2 regions of the Fusobacterium perfoetens ATCC 29250 genome follow, and region 1 is predicted to be linked to the other one. Evidence: riboswitches for the same ligand, from Rfam matches in the RefSeq annotation. Region 1 holds a riboswitch; the other holds the start of a gene.

Region 1 (8,399 bases):
AAATTAAAGTTCACAAGAGAAGAAATTTTAAATAAAGCTTATGAAATTTTGGTAAAAGAAGGTATGAAAAAAATTTCAGCTAGGACAATAGCTAATGAGTTGGGAATATCAACAATAGGTGTTTACTCTAATTTTAAATCAATGTCAGATTTAAAAAATGAACTTTCATTACTTGCTAAAAATAAACTACTAGATAAAGTAAAAATTAATTATACAGAACTTGGACTTTTAAATATAGGAATAGGAATTTGTCTTTTTGCTAAAGAGGAAAAGGCTTTATTTAGAGCTATATTTATGAGAGAAAATTTATCAGAAGAATTTTTAAATGAAATTACTAGAGATTTGATAAATTTAGTTTATAAAGGATTTAAAGAGAGTGACAAATACAATATTTTAAAAGATAGTACTATTAACTGGATGATAAGAAAAGGTTGGTGGTATACTCATGGTTTTGCTTGTTTAATTTGCTCAGGTTTTTATAATCCAACTTATGAAATGATTGAAAGTGAATTACGTGAAGTTGGTTATCTTATATTAAAACAAGCTATGAAAATAAATGAGGAAAAAAATTAAAAATTATATATAGATTAAGGAGAGAGAAATGAAAAAAACACTTATGTTAACAGCTTTAATAGCTTCAGTAAATGTTTATGCTGGAAGTATTGATTATTTAGCCCAACAAGATGCTGAATATTTTGCCCATGCTTCAATGACAGGAAAAATTGGAACATCAGGAGCTTTCTATAATCCAGCTGGTACAGCTTTCATGGAAGATGGACTTTATGTAAAAGTAAACACTCAAACAGTATTTAAAAATTATACTATGAATACAGATTATAAAGGAATACCTGGATTTACAGATAATGTAAAAGGAAAACATGATAGTGATTATCCATCAGTAATGGTTCCAAGTATTCAAATAGTAAAAAAAGATGGAGATAGAAGTTATTTCTTACACGGTGGTATAGCTGCTGGTGGAGGAAGTTTAAAATATAACAATGGAATATCAGCTTTTGAAGTTATTGGAGAAGGAATACAAGGAATATTTAGACAAGAACAAATTAAACTTGGAGAATCTCCAGAAGCAACAGTTGAATATTTAGGAGGAAGTAAAGTAAAAGGTTCATCTTTTTATTATAATTTAAACTTAGGAATGGCTCAAAAACTTAATGAAAAATTTTCTGTAGCTGGAGGAGTTAGATTTATTTATGCTACAAGAGCTTTAGAAGGAACAGGACATTTTGGATTAGACCTAGATGGGCAAGGAAATATTCCTCAACAAAATGTAGATGTTACTATAGATTCTGAAAGAGAAGCTTATGGAATTGGTTGGTTAGTAGGATTTAACTATAAACCAATAGAAAAATTAAATATTGGTTTTAAATATGAAAGTGAAATTAAATTAGATTTTGAAGCTAAGAATGGAATGAATGGATTAAAAGTAAATTCTCCAATAAAGGAAGAGGATATATATGGAAGTTTAGCCAAAAATCCTATAGTAAGTGAATGGTTAGTAGATGGATATAGAAATTTACCAGCAATGATGTCATTAGGAATTTCTTATGATGTTAATGATAGACTTACATTACTTACAAGTGGAAACTATTATTTTATAGAAGATGCTAATGATAGTAATGCTTATGCTCATTATACAAATGGATATGAAGCATCAGTTGGATTTGATTATAAACTAAATGAACAATATACTTTAATGGCTGGATACCAATATACAAATACAGGAGCTAATGAAGATACATACAAAGATACTGACTATGCTTTAGATGCTCATATGTATAGTATAGGACTTAAATATACTCCAAATGAAACTAGAACATATACAATCGCTTATTCATATGTAGATTATATTGATGGAACTTCAAAAGAACATGGAACAAGATTTGAGAAACAAGTTCATGCTATTGGATTAGCTGCTGAATTTAAATTATAATAAAAACTTGACAAATAAAACATAAAGTTATACAATACTTTTGAAAAAATTAAATAGATAGCTTACTAGGGGAGCCAAAAAGGCTGAGAGGAGGTTCGACCTCGACTCTTATTACTTGAACCAGATAATGCTGGCGAAAGGAAGTAAAATTATTTCCTCATAAAGAGGCTTTGTACTATTAAGTTATTTAAGAGGAAAATTTTATAAGAAGATTTATCCCTAGTAGATTTCTACTAGGGATTTTTTTATAGAAAAATTTTTGAGAAAGGAGGAAAATTTATGAAAATAATTTTAAACGGTGTTGAAGAGGAAATAGAAAAAGAAATTATTTTAAAAGAATTTATTGAAAAAATTTCAATAGAAAAAAATATAACTCTTTCTGGAGCAGTGGTTTTAGTAAATGATAATCTTATTAAAAAAGATAATTGGCAAGATGTAACTATAAAAGAAAATGATGTTGTAGAAGTTCTAGTTTTTGTTTCTGGTGGATAAGAAAAAATATGTATATAAATAAAAATAAAAAATAAGTTGGAGGAAAAATGGATAAGTTAGTATTAAAAGGACATGAATTTGAAAGTAGATTATTAACAGGAACAGGAAAATTTTCTGATAAAAATTTGATAGCTCCAATGTTAAAAGCAAGTGGTTCAAACATTATAACAATGGCATTAAGAAGAGTAAATTTTTCAAATCCAAAGGAAAATGTTTTAAATTATATTCCTAAAGATGTAACATTATTACCTAATACTTCAGGGGCTAGAAATGCTGAAGAGGCCATAAAAATAGCTAGAATAGCTAGAGAAGCTGGTTGTGGAGATTTTATAAAAATTGAAATAATTAATGATATGAAATATTTAATGCCTGATAATGAAGAAACAATAAAAGCTACAAAAGTATTAGCTGATGAAGGATTTATAGTTTTACCTTATATAGTTCCTGATTTAATTACAGCCAAAAAATTAGAAGAGGCTGGGGCAGCTGCTGTAATGCCTTTAGGTTCACCAATTGGTTCAAATAAAGGATTACAAACAAAAGCTTTAATAGAAATGATAAATGAAAATAAAAAAGTTCCTGTAATTGTAGATGCTGGAATTGGAACTCCATCACAAGCAGCTGAAGCTATGGAAATGGGAGTTGACGCTGTATTAGTTAACACAGCCATTTCAACAGCTGAAGACCCTGTAAAAATGGGAGAGGCTTTTGCTTTGGGAGTAAAAGCTGGGAGAATGGCTTATCTTTCAAAATTAGCTAAAACTTCAAAATATGCTAATGCTTCATCTCCTCTTACAGATTTCTTATTCAGAGGTGAAAAATAATGGGATTTTATTCTGTTGTGAAAGAATGGAAAGATTTTGACTTTGAAGGATATTTTTCAAAAGTTACTGATGAAGATGTGGTAGATAGTATTTATAAAGAACATTTAACTGAATATGATTTTTTAAATTTACTTTCTCCAATAGCTAAAAATCATTTAGAGGAAATGGCTAGAAGAGCTAATGAGATAAAAACTCAACATTTTGGAAATATTATATCTCTTTATATGCCAATATATATTTCAAATTTCTGTACAAATAATTGTACTTACTGTGGTTTCTCAAAGAAAAATCATATTGTAAGAAAACATCAAAATCTTGAACAAATAGAAGAAGAGGCCAAAGAGATAGCAAAAACAGGAGTAGAACATATTTTAATGCTTACAGGAGAAGCTCATGGACTTGTGACTTTAGATTATTTAAAAGATGCTGTAAAAGTATTAAAAAAATATTTTAATTCTGTTTCAATAGAAGTTATGCCATTAGAAGAATGGGAATATAAAGAATTAGTAGATATTGGATTAGATGGATTAACTGTATATCAAGAAACATATAATGAAGAGAGATATGATGAAGTTCATTTATCTGGTAAGAAAAAAGATTATCATTTCCGTTTAGATACTCCAGAGAGAGGGGCAAAAGCTGGAATAAGAACTATTGGAATTGGACCTTTATTTGGTTTGAGTGAAATAAGAAAAGAAGCTTTTATGGCTGGAATGCATTTAAAATATTTAACTGATAATTATTTGAATTCTTCTTTCTCAATCTCTTTACCAAGAATAAATCCAGCAGAAGGGGGATTCCAACCAGACCATCCACTAGATGATATAACTTTTGTACAATTTATGACAGCTTTTAGAATTTTCCAAATAAAAGCGGATATAAATATTTCTACAAGAGAGGTAGCTTCATTTAGAGACCATTTAATGCATATGGGAATTACAAAAATGTCTGTTGGTTCTAAAACAGATGTTGGAGGATATACAGAGAATGACCCATCTACTTGTCAATTTGAAATAAGTGATAATAGAAGTGCTGAAGAAACAATACAAGCAATTAGAGATAATGGATACCAACCAATATTTAAAGATTGGGAGCAAATCAAATGATAATAGGTATAGCTGGTTGTGGTGGAATCGGAAGTAATGTAGCTTATCATTTGGTGAGAACAGGGGTAAAATATTTAAAGTTTGGAGATTTTGATAAGATTGAAGAATCAAACTTGAATAGACAATTTTATTTCAAAAATCAAATTGGAAAATATAAAAGTGAAACTTTAAAAGAGAATTTAACCCTTATAAATCCTGAAATAAAAATTGATTTTGAAATAATTAAATTTGATAGAAATAATATTTCTGAATTTTTTAAAGATTGTGATATTGTAGTAGAAGCTTTTGATAAAAAAGAATATAAAAGTATTTTAGTGGAAGAACTTTTACCACTTGGAAAAAAGATTATTTCAGCTTCTGGAATAGGAGATTATGATACAAAATCAATTGAAATAAAAAATATTGGAAAAAATTTAATTGTAGTAGGAGATTTCAAAAAAGATACTGATGATTATAAGACTTATTCTCATAAAGTTGGAATAGTTGCAGCTTTAATGAGTGAAAAAGTTTTAGAGATAGGAGGATATTTTGAGAAATAGAATAATTATTCCTGAAGGAATCTATGGAATTACAGGTGAAAATTTTACTAATGGAAAGACTAATATACAATGTGTAGAAGAGATGATTCGTGGTGGAATAAAAATAATTCAATATAGAGAAAAGAATAAAAGTTTGGGCGAAAAATTAAAAGAAGCTAGAGAGATAAGGGAAATTTGTAAAAAAAATGGAGTTACTTTTATTGTAAATGATAATATTGATATAGCAATTTTAGTTGATGCAGATGGGGTTCATGTGGGACAAGATGATATTCCTCCTAGTGAAGTAAGGAAACTTATAGGAGAAAATAAAATAATTGGTCTATCAACTCATTCTCCAGAACAAGGAAAAAAAGCTTATGAAAATAATGATGTAGATTATATTGGAGTTGGGCCAATATTTCCTACAACAACAAAAGATACTGCTCCTGTAGGATTAGAATATTTAGAATATGTTGTAAATAATTTAGATATTCCTTTTGTTGCCATTGGAGGAATAAAAGATTATAACATTGATAAAATAATTGAGAGAGGGGCAAAAAGAATTTGCTTAGTAAGTGATATTGTGGGAGCTGAAAATATTTCAGAAAAAGTAAAATCTTTAATAAGCAAATTAAAAAAATAAATTTATTCCTAAAAGACTCTTTAAATAAAAAAAGAGGTTATTGTAAATATAAAATACAATAGCCTCTTTTTATTATAAAAGATATAAAAAATTTATATTTTTGTAGTAGGAATTGTTACTGTAACCTTTGTGCCTTTATTTATTTCACTTTCAATATTCAAATCAATTTTTAATATTCTAGTAATTTTTTTAACTATTGATAAACCTAAACCATGACTTTTTATTTCTCTATTTCTACTTTTATCAACTCTAAAAAATCTATCATAGATATGATTTAGATTTTCTTTTGATATTCCAATACCATTATCTTCAATTATAATTGAAATATTTTTATTATTGACAATAGACACATTTATTTCATTATTATTTCCATATTTTATTGCATTTTCAATAATATTGAAAAATAGTTGTTTTATTAAAAAATAATCAGAGTTTATGTAATTTTCACTACCATTAAAAGATATTTTTTGTTTAGGATAAACAACTTTTAATTCTGAAATAATATTTGAAATAACTTCTGAAATATCCAATTCAATATATTCTAAATTTTCATTATCATCTTTTGCAAGAAATAATAATTTTTTGATAAGAGTATCCATATTTTCAACTTCTTCTTTTATAGAAACAAGTGCTTCTAAAGAAATATCTTTCTTTTCAATTCCCCATCTTTCAATTAAATTTAAGTAACCTTTAATTATAAAAAGAGGAGTTTTTAATTCATGAGAAGCATTATTGACAAACTCTATTTGGGCATTTGTTTGAGTATATAATCTTTCTAACATATTTTCATAAGATAACATAACTTTTTCTATTTCAATAAAGTAATTTTTTGATTTTATTTGGGGATTAATATTATTAAGATTTATATTATTAGTGATTTTTTGTAAATTATTTATAGAGGTAACCACTTCATTATAAAACTTTTTAGATACAAATATACTTATTAAAAAAGCAATAGTTATTAAAATAGTAGAAACTATGATAACATTAAAAAGTAAAAGTCTATCATCAATTAAATTTTTTACTATTAGAACTTCAATATTTCCAAAATCTTCAGCACTAACAATCTTTTTTAAAAAATGATATTTATAAAAATCTATTTTTTGAATTTCATTAGAGAATTTTTTCTTTTCAAATTTATAAAAATTTTCTAAAACTTTATCATCTGAATAAATTTTATTATTAAATTTAAAAAAAACAGTTACTCCAGGAACATCTGGACATTCTTCCAAAGCTTCATAAAAAAATTGGTCTACAGTTTTTTCTTTAGAAACTATTTCTTCTTTAAACTCTGTTAATTCATAACTTAAAAAACTATCTACAGAATATATATCATCAAAAGAAACTTTTTTTATATATGAAGCAAAAAAAAGTAAAAATGTTATATATGGAAGTATAAAAATGACTATTAAAAGTTTATAATTTTTATGAAGTTCATGAGCTAATCTTTTCATATATTTTCTCCAACTAATTTTTTAACTTAAAAATATATCCAAATCCTCGCATAGAGGAAATATATTTTTCGTTTTCTAAATCTATTTTTTTTCTTAAGGAGTTAATAAAGACATCAACTATTTTATTATCACCATCAAAATCAAATCCCCATACTTCTTCTATAATTTTTTCTCTACTTAATCCTATTTCTTTATTTAAAAAGAAAATTTCTAATAATTTATATTCTGTTTTTGTTAAAGAGATTTCTTCATCATTTCTTTTCAAAACTTTTAAAGAAGTATTAAGACTTAAATTTCCATATCGTAAAATATCTTTTGTATTATAATTCTTTTTATTTCTTAAAACAACTCTTATTCTAGCACAAAGTTCTTCTATATTAAAAGGTTTTGTGATATAATCATCAGCACCCATATCTAATAATTCAACCTTACTAATTATACTATCTTTTGCAGTTATAACAATTATAGGAATTTCAGATATTTTTCTAATAATTTTACAAATTTCTTCTCCAGATAGATTAGGAAGCATTAAATCAAGTAAAATAACATCAAAAAAACTATTTTTAAATTTTTCTATAGCTTTTTCTCCCTCTTCATAACTTTCTACTAAATAACCTTCATGTTCTAATTCTAGTTCTAATAATCTTCTTATTTTTTTATCATCTTCTATTATTAAAATTTTTTTCATATTAAATCCTTTCTTTTTTTGAATTAGACTTTAAAAAAATTTTTTTGGTTAATTAAATTTTCTTTACCAAATCTTAATAATACTATTATATAATTCAAAAAAATAAAAAAGGAGATAAAGGTATGGAAAGAATTTCAGTTGTAGCACCTGTTTATAATGAAAAAGATAATATTTCAAGATTTATAGAGAAAGTGGAAAACTCTTTGAAAAAAGGTTTTGATTCTTATGAAATAATTTTAGTAAATGATGGAAGTACAGATGGAAGTAAAGAGATTTTAAATGAAGAAGCGAAAAAAAATGGACATGTAAAAGTATTTCATTTTACAAAAAATAATGGACAAACAGCAGCTTTAGATTTTGCTTTTAAAAAAGCTAGTGGAGATTTAGTTTTAATGATGGATTCAGATTTACAGACAGACCCAGAAGATGTATATACACTTTTACCATATATAAAAGAATATGATATGGTAAATGGAAAAAGAGAGACAAGAGAAGATGGATTAAAAAGAAAAATATCTTCTGTTGTAGGAAATTCAGTTAGAAATTATATTACAGGAGATGATATTAAAGATACAGGGTGTCCATTAAAACTTTTTAAAAAAGAAGTTGTTAAAAGCTTTTATCTTTATGAGGGAATGCATAGATTTCTTCCAACTTTGGCAAAAATAAATGGATTTAAAGTAGTTGAAATTCCTGTAAAACATTATGACAGAGAATTTGGATATT
Region 2 (8,399 bases), on a different contig from region 1:
AGTCCAAATCCTATAAAATAATCTTGAAATATATTATAGTCTTGATTAATAATTTTTTTATCTAAAACAACAGGTGTATTTAATTTTTTTAATCCTAAAAGTATTAAAAGAACTCCAACTGCAATTTTACAGAAAATTTCATATTTAAATATAAAATCATCAACAATATTTACAAAAAGAAATGCAATAAGTCCATATAAAACATCAGAAGTAACCATTCCTAAAGCAGTAACATATCCTTCTCTTTTTCCTTCAGTTAAAGCTTTTTCCATACAATAAAATCCTACAGGACCAAAAGGGAAGGAAAGAATTAATCCAGTAGCAAGTCCTTTAAAAAATGTAATGTTTAACAACTATATCACATCCTTATAGTTTATTTCCACAGTTTGGACAAAATTTATCATTTTTATCAATCATATATCCACAGTTTGGACAAACATTATTATTTCTCACAATCTCTTCAATATCATCATAAGTAACTATACTCGAATCTAAAATTTTCTTCAAAGATTCACTTTTTACTTTATATATGCTTTTACAATTTTTACATACAATTAAAGCTTTTTTATTAAATTTAAAAAGAGGAATGAAGAAAAAAGTCAGGACATTAGCAACTTGATAAAGTTCAAATTTTTCATTTAAACAATTAGTACATTTGAAATTGACTTCTTTTATAAATTCATCTCTATTACTAAACCCTACAATAAAAAACATAATTCCTCCCAAAAAAAGATTAGTTATCATTTAATTTTAAGATAGAAACAAAAGCCTCTTGAGGAATTTCTACATTTCCTATTTGTTTCATTCTTTTCTTACCTGCTTTTTGTTTTTCTAATAATTTTTTCTTTCTTGTAATATCTCCACCATAACATTTAGCCAATACATTTTTTCTGTAAGCTTTTATAGTTTCACGAGCTATAATTTTAGCTCCTAAAGCTGCTTGAATAGGAATTTCAAATTGTTGTCTAGGAATTACATCCTTTAATTTTTCACAAATTGCTCTTCCTTTAGAAACAGCATTGTCTTTATGAGCTATGAAAGAAAAGGCATCAACTACTTCACCAGATACAAGAATATCTACTTTTACAAGGTCACCCTCTCTATAATCTATTAACTCATATTCAAAAGAAGCATATCCTCTTGTTTTTGATTTTAATTTATCATAGAAATCTAAAACTATTTCAGCTAGTGGAAGTTCATAAGTAATCATAGTTCTTGTATCATCAATATAACTCATTCCTACATAAACTCCACGTTTTTCTTGACAAAGTTCCATTACAGAACCAACATAATCTTTAGGAACTATTATATTTCCTTTGATATATGGCTCTTGAATTATAAATTTAGATTTTCCACCTTCAGGGAAATCACAAGGGTTGTCAATTACATAAGTAGGTTTTCCTTCCATTGTAATTCTATATTCAACAGATGGAGATGTAGAAATAAGGTCAATATCATATTCTCTTCTCAATCTTTCTACAATTATTTCCATATGTAATAAACCTAAGAAACCACATCTAAATCCAAATCCTAAGGCAAGAGATGTTTCAGGTACAAAGTTTAATGAAGCGTCATTTAATTGTAATTTTTCTAAAGATTCTCTTAAATCTCCATAATCATCAGTTGATATTGGATAAATTCCAGCAAAAACCATTGATTGAGCTGGTCTAAATCCATATAATGGTTCAGCACAAGGTCTGTTTGAATGAGTTATTGTATCTCCAACTCTAGAATCTTTTATAGTTTTAAGTCCTGTAATTATATATCCAACAGAACCAGAAGAAAGTTCATCAGTAGGTTTCATATTAGGTGAGAAAATTCCACACTCTAATATTTCAGCTTCTTTTTCAGTTGACCAAATTTTTATTTTATCTCCTTTTCTGATACATCCATCTTCTACTTTAATATAAGTAATAACTCCTCTATAATCATCAAATTTTGAGTCAAATATTAGAGCTCTTAAAGGAGCTTCTTCATCATAATTAGGACAAGGAATTCTCTTAACAATTTCTTCTAATAAATCTTCAATTCCTAAATTAATTTTTGCTGATGTCAATACAGCATCATCAGCTGGTAATCCTATTACATCTTCTATTTCTTTTTTTACTCTTTCAGGTTCAGCTGCTGGTAAATCTATTTTATTTATAACAGGAACTATTTCTAAATCATTTTCAAGAGCTAAATAAACATTAGCTAATGTTTGAGCTTCAACACCTTGAGCAGCATCTACTACAAGTAAAGCTCCTTCACAAGCTGATAAAGACCTAGATACTTCATATATAAAGTCTACATGTCCTGGAGTATCAATAAGATTTAATTCATAAGTATTTCCATCTTTGGCAGTATAATATAAAGTAACAGCTTGAGCTTTTATAGTAATTCCTTTTTCTCTTTCAAGATCCATAGAATCAAGTAATTGAGACTTCATATCACGCTCAGCTACTGTATGAGTAGCTTCTAAAAGTCTATCAGCAATAGTTGACTTTCCGTGGTCAATATGAGCAATGATTGAAAAGTTTCTTTTAAATTTTTGTTGCACTTAGACCTCCTAAAATAATTAAAATTAATTTTATAATACACTATATTATAAAATAAACACCTAAAAATTGCAAGAGAGTTAAAAGATTAAGCCCAATTTCCATTAATAAATATTTTTTCTATATTTCCATCTTCATCAAAAGCATCTATATTTAAATCTCTAGTTCCAAACATAAAATCCACATGAGTTAAAGAATCATTCATTCCAACTTTTTCCATTTCTTCTGGTGTTAGTTTATCTCCATTTTCAATACAACTAGAGTAAGCTTGTCCAATGGCTAAGTGACAAGAAGCATTTTCATCAAATAAAGTATTATAGAATAAAATACCTAAATTAGAAATAGGTGAATCATAAGGAACAAGAGCAATTTCTCCTAAATATTTTGCTCCTTCATCTATACTTACAAGATTTTCTAAAGCTTCATATCCTTTTTCAGCAGTAAATTTTACAATTTTTCCATTTTCAAAAGTTATAGAAAAATTATCAATTAAATTTCCACCATAATTAAGAGGTTTAGAAGCATAAACAACTCCATTTACACCATATTTATGAGGCATTGAAAAAACTTCTTCAGTAGGAATATTGGCTACAAATTCTACTCCTGATTTTGTAATATCTTTTCCAGAAGCCCAAATATGATTTTTAGGAAGCTCAACAATTAAATCTGTTCCAAGAGAGTTTGTTATTCTAAATTTTTTAAATTGCTTTTTATTTAAATAATTCATTTTTTCTTCTAAATTTTTTAAATGATTTTTCCATACTTCTGTAGCATCATTTTCTTCTGTTACTTTAGTAGATTTTAATATAGCTTCCCATAATAAATCTATAGCTTTTTCATCAGACTTTCCAGGGAATATTTTCTTAGCCCAAGCTAAAGTAGGGACAGATATAATATTCCATTGAAGTTCATTTACCATTATTTTATCATAATAAGGTTTTAATGCTTGACTTCTAGTTTTTTGATAAAGAGCTATCTTTTCACTGTTTACACCTGATAATAATTCTGGGTCATTAGCAGCAATACTTAAAAAAGCAGCTCCTTTATTAGCATAATGCATTAAAGACTCCACTTGCCAATTAGGTATTTCCTCAAATATTTTTTTATCTCCATGGATGAAAGTCATCTTTTTACAAAAATCATCATTCCAATGAACAATAACTTCACTAGCTCCTAATTCGTAGGCTCTTTCAACTAAAAGTCTTGTAAATTCAAAAATTTCTATAGGGGACATTATAACAAGAGCTTGTCCTTTTTGAATGTTAATTCCTATTTCTAAAGATAAATCTACATATTTTTTTAAAAGTTCTTTTTTTATCATTTTATTTCTCCTTGTATAATATTAATGTAAAAATTATTTATTATCTTGAAAATCACGACGAAGTTGAAAATAAGAAGCTCCAATTAAAAAATAAAGTAGAGGAATAAGAATAAGAGCATCATTTTGAAAAATATTATATAAATATGTAGCAACTATTCCACCACAAAAAAATGCTATAATAGTTGTAATATAGTAAAAAATTTTTATGTTATCCACTTTTATTCCTCTTAGTTTATATCCTATATAGACTCCTAAATCACTGATACTTCCTGTTAAATGAGAAGTTCTTATAAGAATACCTTTATATGTCATAAAAAGTCCATTTTGAATACCAGTAGTGAGACAAAGCATATAAGCAAAATTATTATTATCTTTAAAAAAAATATATGAAAAAAATATTGCAAATCCAATTCCGAAAAAGATTAGCCCATATCTTTTTCTTATATTAAAAGCTCTTTCTCCAATGATGGCTCCTGAAAAAATATTTCCAACCAAAAATAATAATAGCCCTAAAAATATTTTTATTATTTGGTCATCAATGGGAACATGATTTATCATATGGATTGCTGCTTTAGAAATATCTCCTGTAAAATGGGTTAGAGTTAATCCAATTAAAATAATACCATAAACATTTGCATAACCACTAATAAAACTTAAAGTTCCTATCCAAAATAAAACTAAATCCTCATGTCGTTGCATAAAATTTTCCTCCCCATTTAAACTCATATTATAATTAAATTTTATCATAATATTCAATAAAAGAATATTAATTTTTATAAAATTTTATTATTGAAAATATTTAATTTTTATGATAATATATTTCTTGAAAATCAAGCTACTAGGGGAGCTTTTAGCTGAGAATTTAGACCCTTAATTACCTGATCTAGATAACACTAGCGGAGGAAAGTGGCAAAGAATAATTTTATATTTTTTGTATAATTATTTTCTTTGACTAAGTAAGGTTCTAGAGAATAATTTTTTTTATTTTTAGGAGGAAAGTTGAAAGAAGAGTTTTTTAAAACATCTGAAATAGTTTTAAAAGTAGAAAATATAAGTTTTTTTTATGATAAAAAAGATTTATTAATAAAAGATTTATCTTTTTCTTTAAAGAAAAATGAATTTTTATCTATTATAGGAAGTAGTGGATGTGGAAAATCAACAATTATTAAATTAATAAGTGGAATTAAAAAAATGAATTCAGGAGATATAGTAGGAAAAAAAACTGCTTATATGCCTCAAAAAGACCTTCTTCTTCCTTGGAGAAATGTTTTAGAAAATATACTTCTTCCATCGGAACTAAGTAAAAAAAATCTTAATGAAGAGAAAAAAAAGGCTATTGATTATCTAAAGAAATTAAATTTAGAGAAATATGAAGAAAAATATCCTTATGAGTTGTCAGGAGGAATGAAACAAAGAGTTTCTTTTATTAGAACTTTGTTAACAGATGCTGATATTCTTTTATTAGATGAGCCTTTTAGTGCTTTAGATGCTATAACAAAAGAAAACTTACAAAAATGGTTACTAGAAGTTCTAAAAGATTTTGATAAGAGTATAATATTTATAACTCATGATATAAATGAAGCTATTTTTTTATCTGATAGGATTTTAGTTTGTCAAAATAGACCTTTAGATTCTTTTAAAGAATATATAATTCCTAAAGAAAAAAAATTGGATTTAGAATTTATAAAAGAGGTTAAAGAGAAAATTTTAATTGATATAGGAGGTGGTAAGTAGATGAAGAAAAATTCCCCAGCCTTGATTTTATCAATTATATTATTCTTATTTTGGGAAATATTAGCAAGATATGTAAATCTAGCTTTTATATTACCTTGGCCAACTCTTATTATAGAGAGGTTTTGGCAATTAAAAAAAATATTGATTTGTCATCATTTGATAGCTACATTAAAGATTTCATTTATTTCTTTAGCTATATCATTAGTATTAGCTATAGTACTAGCAATATTTATGGATATAAACAAAAGTATAGAAAATGCAATATATCCTATAATTGTGACTAGCCAAACAATTCCAATAACCACTATAGCTCCAATATTTATTTTATGGTTTGGATATTCCATATGGTCAAAAGTTTTAGTTGCAATAATTATTACATTTTTCCCTGTAACTATAAATATTTCTCAGGGATTAAAATCAATAAAAGAAGAACATCTAGAGCTTTTTAAAAGTATGGGAGCTTCAAAATTGGATATTTTTATTAAATTAAAAATTCCTTCGACTCTACCATATTTTTTCTCTTCATTAAAAATGGCAATTCCCTTTGTAATAATAGGAACAACTATAGGAGAGTGGTTAGGAGCTAATGAAGGATTAGGATATTTTAGTAAGAGAATGATGACACAATTAGATGGGGCAGGAGTTTTTGCTCCAGCAATTTTAATATCAATAATAGTTGTACTTATTGTAAAATTTATTTCACTTATAGAAGATAAATTATTAATTTGGGTAAAAAAATAAAGGAGATTTCAATGAAAAAAATAAAATATTTATTACTATTTTTATTAGTTTTTAGTTTTGGTTTTGGAAAAGAAAAAAAATTACAAGATTTTGATGTAATATTAGATTGGTATCCAAATGCTATTCATAGTTTTTTATATATAGCTGATGAAAAAGGATATTTTGAAGAAGAGGGAATTAATTTAGTAATTCACTATCCAGCTAATGTATCAGACCCAATAGCTTTACCAGCTGTAAAAAAAGCTCATGTTGGAATGTATTATTTACATCAATTAATAATGGCTAGAGCAAATGAAAATATTCCTGTAAAATCTATTGGAGCTATTGTACAAAAACCTTTAAATGTTGTTATTGCTCCTGAAAGTAAAAATATAAAAAGACCAAAAGATTTAGAAGGAAAAACAGTTGGATATTCACAAGGATATGTAGCAGAAAGATTATTACAAACAGTTATAAAAAATGATGGAGGAGATTTATCAAAAACAAATCTTATAGATGTGGGATTTGACTTATTAACAGCTACTATAACAAAAAAAGTTGATGCTACTTTTGGTGGATTTGTAAACCATGAAGTTCCTGTTTTCCAAGATAAAGGATTAGAGGTTAATTACTTTTATCCAACTGATTTTGGATTTCCTAACTATTATGAAGAAGTTTTTGTAGCTAATGAAGATATGGTAAAAGCTAATCCAGAACTTTATAAAGGATTCTTAAGAGCTATAGCAAGAGGATTTGAAGAGATGAAAAATGATCCAGAGGGAGCTATTGATTTATTATTACAAAAACAAGAAGCAGACCAATTCCCATTAACAAAAACTGTTGAAATGAAAAGTATTAATATATTACTTCCATTAATGGAAACAAAAGAAAATAAATTCTTATCTCAAGATAAAAAAGTATGGGAAGAGAATATTCAATGGATGTATAATGAAAAAATGATAAATAAAGAAATAACTTCAGAAGATGTAATGATAGAGCTATAAATAGGAAGAGTTATAATTTTATAATATTTTTATTTTAAAGTTCTAACATAAGAAAATTAAGAAAAAATTAATATAAAAAAGAGCTAGATAATATTTTTTTAAATACTAGTTAGCTCTTTTTTATTAATAATTAAAAAACTTATAAATATCTAAAATTAATAATAATTCAATTTTTTATAAAAAGAATATTCAAATTAGTTATTTAAATTATATATTTTATTTCTTAATTTGACATTTTAGATTTCCTATTTTTCTTCAAATTTTGGAATCATAAAATCCATTGATCTTTCAAGATGTTTTCTATTAATTTTTAATGCTTTAGCTAAATCTCTATTTTTGATACAATCTAAAATTTTAACATGGTCATTAAAAGCTTCAATTTTTCTAATATTCTCATCTATAGCTAATCTTCTAAATCTTTTAAGATAAAGATTTATATTATTAATCATACCCATTACTCTAGGAACTTTGGCAATTTCATATAACTCTATATTGAATTGAGAAAAAAGAGAAAAAATTTCTTCTAAATCATTTTCTTTTAACTTTTTTTCAGTTTTTTTTAAAATTTCTTCAATAAGTTTTATTTCTTTTTCAGTAGCTTTTTTTATAACTTCTTCTAAAATAATTCCTTCTAAAGCTATTCTTATTTTATATATTTCAATAAGTTCTTCTTTAGTAGTTTTTTTTACGATAACTCCCCCTGTAGAATTAGAAACGACAAGTCCTTCTAACTCTAGCATTCTTAGAGCTTCTCTTATAGGAGTTCTACTTATTTGGAATATTTTAGAATATTCAGTTTCTATAATTCTTTCTCCTTGAGGAATTTTACCATCTATAATCATTTCTTTTAATACATCATAAACTTTTTCTCTCATAGATTTATTTCTTTCTATTATCATTATAAAATACCTCTTTTCGTTTTGTGTATACACAGAACATTTTATACTATAAATATTTTATTGTCAAGAAAAATAAGATTAAAAAAATTAATAGTGTTTTTTTAATTCATTTTTTTTAAAAAATACACTTTGTTTGTAAAAAAATTTCAAAAAAAACTTGCTTTTTAGAAAAAATATAATATAA

What was found. Region 1 has a riboswitch for thiamine pyrophosphate ahead of thiS (sulfur carrier protein ThiS). Riboswitches for the same ligand answer to the same signal wherever they lie in the genome.
Region 2: linked by a shared signal. The riboswitch ahead of T364_RS0110140 (ABC transporter ATP-binding protein) and the one ahead of thiS (sulfur carrier protein ThiS) in region 1 are both predicted to bind thiamine pyrophosphate.

What each region holds. Positions count from the first base shown of each region.
Region 1 is NZ_JHXW01000004.1:59,662-68,060, reverse strand. Features, by position in the region: gene T364_RS10930 (TetR/AcrR family transcriptional regulator) at 1-573, shown strand, start outside; gene T364_RS0101665 (OmpP1/FadL family transporter) at 602-1,948, shown strand; TPP riboswitch at 2,006-2,107, shown strand; gene thiS (sulfur carrier protein ThiS) at 2,228-2,440, shown strand; gene T364_RS0101655 (thiazole synthase) at 2,488-3,264, shown strand; gene thiH (2-iminoacetate synthase ThiH) at 3,264-4,370, shown strand; gene thiF (sulfur carrier protein ThiS adenylyltransferase ThiF) at 4,367-4,909, shown strand; gene thiE (thiamine phosphate synthase) at 4,899-5,531, shown strand; gene T364_RS0101635 (sensor histidine kinase) at 5,624-6,985, opposite strand; gene T364_RS0101630 (response regulator transcription factor) at 6,999-7,673, opposite strand; gene T364_RS0101625 (glycosyltransferase family 2 protein) at 7,796-8,399, shown strand, end outside.
Region 2 is NZ_KK211417.1:101,573-109,971, reverse strand. Features, by position in the region: gene T364_RS0110165 (hypothetical protein) at 1-353, opposite strand, end outside; gene T364_RS0110160 (zinc ribbon domain-containing protein) at 367-714, opposite strand; gene lepA (translation elongation factor 4) at 734-2,539, opposite strand; gene T364_RS0110150 (aminopeptidase) at 2,626-3,858, opposite strand; gene T364_RS0110145 (YoaK family protein) at 3,892-4,557, opposite strand; TPP riboswitch at 4,689-4,780, shown strand; gene T364_RS0110140 (ABC transporter ATP-binding protein) at 4,858-5,592, shown strand; gene T364_RS0110135 (ABC transporter permease) at 5,593-6,333, shown strand; gene T364_RS0110130 (ABC transporter substrate-binding protein) at 6,345-7,316, shown strand; gene T364_RS0110125 (GntR family transcriptional regulator) at 7,562-8,215, opposite strand.